DNA from 3 places in the Brucella sp. NBRC 12950 genome. Region 2 is predicted to be linked to each of the others. Evidence: riboswitches for the same ligand, from Rfam matches in the RefSeq annotation. Region 2 holds a riboswitch; each other region holds the start of a gene.

Region 1 (2,202 bases), on a different contig from region 2:
CACGATCATCGATGGGTTGGATTTCGCAATTGTTTCCCAACCGACAGTTGGCCACTCTTCTTCACTCTCGATCACATTCTTGATGCCAAGCGCGGAAAGGATATAGGCGGGAGCACCAAATTTCCCGGCCGCATACGGATCGGCATCGATCTGCGTACTGGAGAACCAGACCATCGCGGAAAGCGTACCATTGGTGGAACCAATTTTCTCACGCGCAGCAGCTTCACGAGCCTTTAAGTCCGCAACGAGCTTTTCACCGCGATCCTGCACGTTGAAGATCTCGGCAAGTTCAGTGATTTCCTGATAGACAATTTCCATCTTGAAAGGTGCCGTGCGGACGCCATCGCCGCCGCCGGAATTATCCTTGCCTACACAATCGGACGGTGAGGTGTAGGTTGGAATACCCAGTTCTTCAAATTGCTCAGGCTTACCGACAATGCCCATCGGGCCAACGTGCCACTGAAAATCAGCCGTGACGATTTCAGGCTTTTCCGCCAACACACTTTCAAAGCTTGGGTCGTTGTCCGCAAGGCGCTTGACCTTTGCATTAACTTCTTCGAAACCCTTCAGAACAGGGCCAAACCAGACCGCAGTACCGACAACTTTATCGCCAAGACCGAGGCTGTAAAGAATTTCTGCACTGCTCTGACCAACGGCCACAGCGCGCGTTGGTGCCTGTTTGAACGTAACATCGCGACCGCAATTTTTCAGCGTCAGCGGATACTGAGTTTCAGCAGCTTGTGCAGCAAAGCTACTCGCAAGAATAGCAACTGCTGAGAAGGCAACGCGAAACGACGTCTTGCCGATAAAGTTCATTTAAAACCCCGAAATGATAAGAGAGAAAGCCGTATCAAACGGCGGAAGCGATCCGGCGCGTAAAGAAGACGGACATATCCGGGGACATGAATGACGATGGGAGGCAACGTCCTGCGACGCTTAATGCTGTCATAACCAACTCTCCTGCACCGGGCATCCCCGCCCGTGACAATGGACTACGTTAGACGGCAGGTCTCCTGGCTCACAGATACTCACTGTTCATCTGCCTTCCCGAGCTGTTTGGAACAGTCTCAGTGACATGACGCTTTGAGGCATCACAAGGATGAACGGCAATCCGCTTACAGTTGCGGGGGCAGCCACGGTCTCGGTCCCTTTTGGGTCGTCCTCACCGTGTTCCCTATTAATCCCCTTCACTCTCGGTCGGGGAACCGTCGTAATTGTATTACATCGCGCTGATATAAGCGTCAAGCGAGCTGGCTCGCTTATTCAGCCCTATAAACTCGCCACATAAGACTTTTTGCTAATACGATACTGTAAGTAAAAACAAGTGATGCTGCTTGCTGGTATATTGTAATTCTCTCCTGTAGTCTCCAGATCAGTAGTCTCTGCTTGGGAAGCAGGGGTTTTTGAGGAGGGCTGTCGCAAAGGCAGCAGCAAAATGCACGCAAGTGCATTCAGGGAGGATTTATGCGTAAATGGATTCTGGCCATTTCGTCGGTGGCAGCGCTTGCAATGGCGGGTGCAGCTTCGGCTGAAGATTACAAGGTATTGGCGCCAGCAGCACCAGGCGGTGGCTGGGACCAGACAGCACGCACCATGCAGAACGTGCTTCAGGATGAAAAGATTTCCGGCAGCGTTCAGGTCATTAATGTTCCGGGTGCAGGTGGCACTATTGGCCTGGCGCAGTTCGTCAACCAGAATAAGGGCGACCCGAGCCAGCTCATCGTTGGCGGCTATGTCATGGTCGGTGCGATCCTGACCAACAATTCGCCCGTCAATCTCGACGCGATTACACCAATTGCCCGCCTCACCGGCGAATATGAAGCCATTGTCGTTCCGGCATCGTCCGACATTCAGAACCTCGGCGATCTTGTTGCCAAGCTCAAGGCTGATCCGGGCTCCGTTTCCTGGGGCGGCGGCTCGGCAGGTGGTACGGACCACATCACAGCTGGTCTTTTTGCCAAGGCCGCAGGCGTTGACCCAACCAAAGTCAACTACATTGCCTTTTCCGGTGGTGGCGAAGCGCTCGCTGCAATTCTTGGCAATCAGGTAACAGTCGGCATTTCCGGCTACGGCGAATTTGACCCACAGATCAAGGCTGGCACGCTTCGCATTATCGGTATTTCCAGCGATGAACGCGTTGAAGGCATCGACGCCCCGACCTTTAAAGAAGGTGGCGTCGACGTGTCGATCCAGAACTGGCGC
Region 2 (2,202 bases):
TCTTTTGGGGTCGTTCCATGGTTGAAAGCCGTGTCACGACTGCCTGCTGAAGATTCGGTCGTTCTGGAACGAGCAACGCGCGGCGATGCCAAGGCGTTGAAAGTAGCAGTCCCCATGTTGCCGCGTATTGCGAATTTCGACGATTTTGATCCGCTGAAAGCAGAAAACCAGGTTGAGGTTGTCATGGTTCCGCCGGGACAGCCTTTGCCGCATGATGTAGGGCTTGTGGTTTTACCGGGAACAAAATCGACGATTGCCGATCTGATTGCATTTCGCGAAAACGGATGGGAGCGTGATTTGCAGCTCCATGTGCGGCGTGGCGGGCATGTGCTTGGTATTTGTGGTGGGTTCCAGATGCTTGGCAACCGGATAAGCGATCCGGGCGGTATCGAGGGTCAGGTGCGCGACATTGACGGGTTGGGGCTGCTGGACGTCAACACTGTGATGGAACTGGAAAAAGTCGTGCGCAATGTTGCGGCTCACTCGCAACTTTATGATGCAGCACTTGATGGATACGAGATTCATATAGGGCGTACAAATGGTCCCGATGCTATCCGCCCATTCGCGCGGATCGGCGATCACGATGACGGTGCAGTCTCGGCGAACGGTCGGGTGATGGGCACCTACCTGCATGGTGTTTTTGGTGCGGATGAGTTCCGTCGGCAATTTCTTGCAACGCTCGGCGTGAGCAGTTCAGGCGAGAATTATCGTGCTGGCATTGAAGAGGCACTTGATGAGCTGGCCGACGGCCTTGAAAACTGTCTTGATATTGATGCGTTGTTTGCACTCGATTGACGCCGCATTGGCGAAAGCCTAGTGTCGATTTACACAACAGGTTTTGCCGGGACGAATCCCGGCGATACCAAAAGGGAATGCGACGGACGGACCCAATCCGGGCGTCTTTATCGCAGCCGACCCCGCGACTGTAGAGCGGAGAGGGATGAGGCAAGCCGGTTAACCGGCGGCCACTGGAAACATCAGCGTTTCTGGGAAGGCAGCTTCAAACCCTACGACCCGTGAGCCAGGAGACCTGCCTGTTGCGTGAAGGACATTTTGTCCGCACCCCATGGGAGGTCTTTCCCGGCTGCCTGCACGGAGGTTGTCATGGCTGCACGTACACAAAATTCTGTTCCCAACACTTTAGCTATGCCACTCGCAACGCGTCTTGGTACGGCTGTCGTCTCGCTCCTTCTCGGTGCATTTCTGATCTATGGGGTCGGTCTTGCTCATTCCGATGCGCTGCACGATTCTGCGCATGATACGCGTCATTCATATGGGTTCCCCTGTCACTGAGCACTTAAGTCATTTTCGCACGATTTGATGCTTTGTAGCGACCGGTGGTGGACGGCCATCGGCGTGGATTGTTGTTGAGGGACGCAATATGTTAATTCGTTATCTTTTGGCCACGCTTGCTGCGGGCCTTCTGGCGGGGCTTCTTGTAACGCCTGCCATGTATTTGAAAACCGTGCCGCTTATTCTGCAGGCTGAAACCTATGAACAGGCCAATGGCGGTCATAGTCATGGAGCAGAAGCCGCTGCACCACATGATCATGGTAGCGCAGAGGCACAGCCACATGATCAAGCCGCATCTGTTGCGAGCGAAGGCGAAGAGGCGGGGGCCGAGCTACCGTTTGGCCGTTTAGGCAATACTATTCTCGCCAATCTCGTTGCGGGCGCAGGTTTTGCATTGCTGCTGGGCGGTGTCGCTTTGTTGCTTGGTCGCCGTATTACGCCGCAGAACGGTATTTTCTGGGGTGTGGCCGGTTTCTTTGCGGTCGCTTTCCTGCCAGCTTTGGGGCTTTCGCCGGAACTGCCTGCGATGCCCGCCGCTGATTTGGCGCAGCGCCAGCTCTGGTGGGTTTTGACCGTGGTGTTAAGCGGTGTCGGCATTTATCTGCTGGTTTTGCGTAATGAGATCATCTCCAAAATCCTCGGGCTTGTGCTGATTATCGCTCCACATCTTTATGGTGCACCGCATCCGGAAGATATTGCATCGCCAATCCCATCGCTGCTTGCTTCGCAATATGCTGTCGCATCGCTTGCGACAAACCTGTTCATGTGGGCGGTCATTGGTCTTGCACTGGGCTGGTTCATTCAGGCTTATGCGAAGTCGGATATTGAAGGCTGATACCTATGGCTCCGCCCAGAAATGAAAATGCAAAAATTACATTCGTTCTTGGCGGAGCCCGTTCTGGTAAGTCG
Region 3 (2,202 bases), on a different contig from region 2:
TCTTCGCGATCATAGACAACACGTGTCAGTGAGTAGTCCTCATGTTCAAGGCTTGGCCGAAAGCAAGCCCCAGCTACCGAATTGGCATTGTAAATCTCGGGCCGATAGATCTTCTGAAAAGTCTCCATCGTACTGATTGTGCCGATAAGCTCAAGATTGGTATAGTCATCAAGGAGGTCGCCAACAAAATAGAAGGCGAATGGCGCAACACTGTTGGGCGGCATGAAGAAGCGGACCCGCAACCCCATTTTTTGAAAATATTGATCAGTCAAAGATAATTCACTTTGACGATACTCTACACCCAGCACCGGATGGTAATTACCAGTCCGGTGATATGTTTTACTGCTGGATGCACTTAAGCAGATCACGGGTGGCTTTCGAAAATGTTCTTCGTAAGCATTCGACTTGAGGAAACATTTGAATAGCTTTCCATGCAGGTCGCCGAAGTCATCTGGAATGCTGAACGTGGAGCGCCCCTTGTTATATTCGGGCAGAACGACGCTAAAGTCGTAATCTCGAACATAAGAAGAGAAGTTGTTTCCAACAATGCCTTCGATCCGTTCGCCAGTCTTTTGATCAACGATATTGGCTTTCAATATCTCTATCAGGGGGAAAGCATCCGAGTTGCCTTCCGCATCAATATTCATCTCGACCGAGATGATTTCGAGTTCAACCCTATAGCGATTGCCATCGGTATTATCCCAATGCGCCAGAGCGTTGAACCGATTATCAATCATTCTCAGCGCGTTACGAAGGTTCTCCTGGCGGTTCCTCCCCCTGGCTAAATTTGCAAAGTTGGTCGTTACACGCGTGTTGGTTGAGGGCAGATAGTTCTCATCAAAACGATGGAAATTTAGATGAAACGTGAAATCGTCACGCCTCGTGATCGGTTGACGATTAACATATGGCTCGCCGCTCGCGGCGACCGGAATTGCGGTTTGAGACATGACTCACCCCAAAAAGTTGGGGGCATGGGTCAGCGAACTCATAGCAATAGGGACCGCTACGCGGCCTTCGCTACGGCACACCGGGACACCCCGCCCGTGGACGTTACTTTGCGAAGGCAGGTCTCCTGGCTCGCGGGTCATTGCTTCTCTCCGTCTTCCCAGGGAGAACCCCAGTGACATTCTGGACATCAGCTTGCCGCTTACAGTTGCGGGGGCAGCGTCGGCTTTCCCAATAGTCTGGGGCACCAACTTCCCTCTTAGCCCCGGCACATCTAAGAGACGACCGGAGAACCTAGGCCAAGTAACTTTCCTGTATCGGACGCAAAATGTCAATAGCACATAAAGAAATGTTTATATCTTTAAGTCGCAAACTGCAGGGCCAAGCTGTTCCTGGCAGAATGCTCATCTGCTTGACCGCTAGTTCCTTTCATTGCTCCTGGAAGGATCGATTACCAGCATTGCCGTGTGGAGATCCGGCCTCTCGATTCTAACATTCGTCGCTAATCTCAGGCCGATTCCGCGAAAAATTGGAAACATCCACCGCTGTCTTCTCCGTACGCCCAAATCGCGATCGTATAAGCGAAGATTATCAACGCTATTTTGACGACGCGCTTATTGTATTTTTGATCTGCATGCTGTTGTGATCGTCACCAACGGTGGGGTTTCGGTCTATTTGGAGGAAGTTTGAATGCGAATGTTTCTGATTACGGGTCTGTTGACCCTTATGGCAACCGGTGGGGGCTTTGCTGCTACGTGTGAGCAAAGCTTTAAGTCAGAGGGAGTTCCGCTCTTAACTCCGACTGTCTATCGCGCGACACAAAGCTTTACTGGTATCAAATCGTCGGATGCCTTGCAGCGTATGGCACAAGCCATCGCAGCCGACGGCTTTTCTGGCATCACGATCAACAAGCAGCTCTCGTCCATTGACGCCTTTCAAGATGGATCTGGATCGGGTCGCATGCAGACCTTGCGCGTGACCGCTCGTAAGCAGGGCAAGGGCATACGCGTTGACGCTATCTTCACACTCAAAGTGGGGCAGACGATGAGCACGTCGGTGGCGCGCAAAGGACTTTGCGGTTTCCTAGCTGCGGCAGCACAATAAGCTAACCGGCTCGATTTTCACTACCGTGCCTTAGAAAGCACGTTGATATCGAGCCCGATCGTCTCTAATTGATGAAGGCAAATCTGGCTCTTCCCGTACACGAAAGGCCGAGAGGCTGGAAACATTCGGATCTCGATATTTTATTGGTACGCT

The links. A riboswitch is a leader RNA that binds a small molecule or an ion and turns the genes downstream of it on or off. The one in region 2 is predicted to bind cobalamin.
Positions count from the first base shown of each region.
Region 1: it holds a riboswitch for cobalamin, as region 2 does, so the genes downstream of both, QSJ70_RS04310 (ABC transporter substrate-binding protein) here and QSJ70_RS01730 (CbtB domain-containing protein) in region 2, are expected to answer to the same signal.
Region 3: it holds a riboswitch for cobalamin, as region 2 does, so the genes downstream of both, QSJ70_RS22270 (DUF1852 domain-containing protein) here and QSJ70_RS01730 (CbtB domain-containing protein) in region 2, are expected to answer to the same signal.

Region 1 covers NZ_BSQC01000002.1:283,239-285,440, reverse strand. Annotated here, with positions in the region: gene QSJ70_RS04310 (ABC transporter substrate-binding protein) at 1-816, opposite strand, end outside; cobalamin riboswitch at 987-1,225, opposite strand; gene QSJ70_RS04305 (Bug family tripartite tricarboxylate transporter substrate binding protein) at 1,465-2,202, shown strand, end outside.
Region 2 covers NZ_BSQC01000001.1:371,949-374,150, forward strand. Annotated here, with positions in the region: gene QSJ70_RS01725 (cobyric acid synthase) at 1-795, shown strand, start outside; cobalamin riboswitch at 817-1,052, shown strand; gene QSJ70_RS01730 (CbtB domain-containing protein) at 1,105-1,293, shown strand; gene QSJ70_RS01735 (CbtA family protein) at 1,382-2,128, shown strand; gene cobU (bifunctional adenosylcobinamide kinase/adenosylcobinamide-phosphate guanylyltransferase) at 2,134-2,202, shown strand, end outside.
Region 3 covers NZ_BSQC01000015.1:89,037-91,238, reverse strand. Annotated here, with positions in the region: gene QSJ70_RS22270 (DUF1852 domain-containing protein) at 1-947, opposite strand, end outside; cobalamin riboswitch at 1,046-1,258, opposite strand; gene QSJ70_RS22265 (hypothetical protein) at 1,636-2,049, shown strand.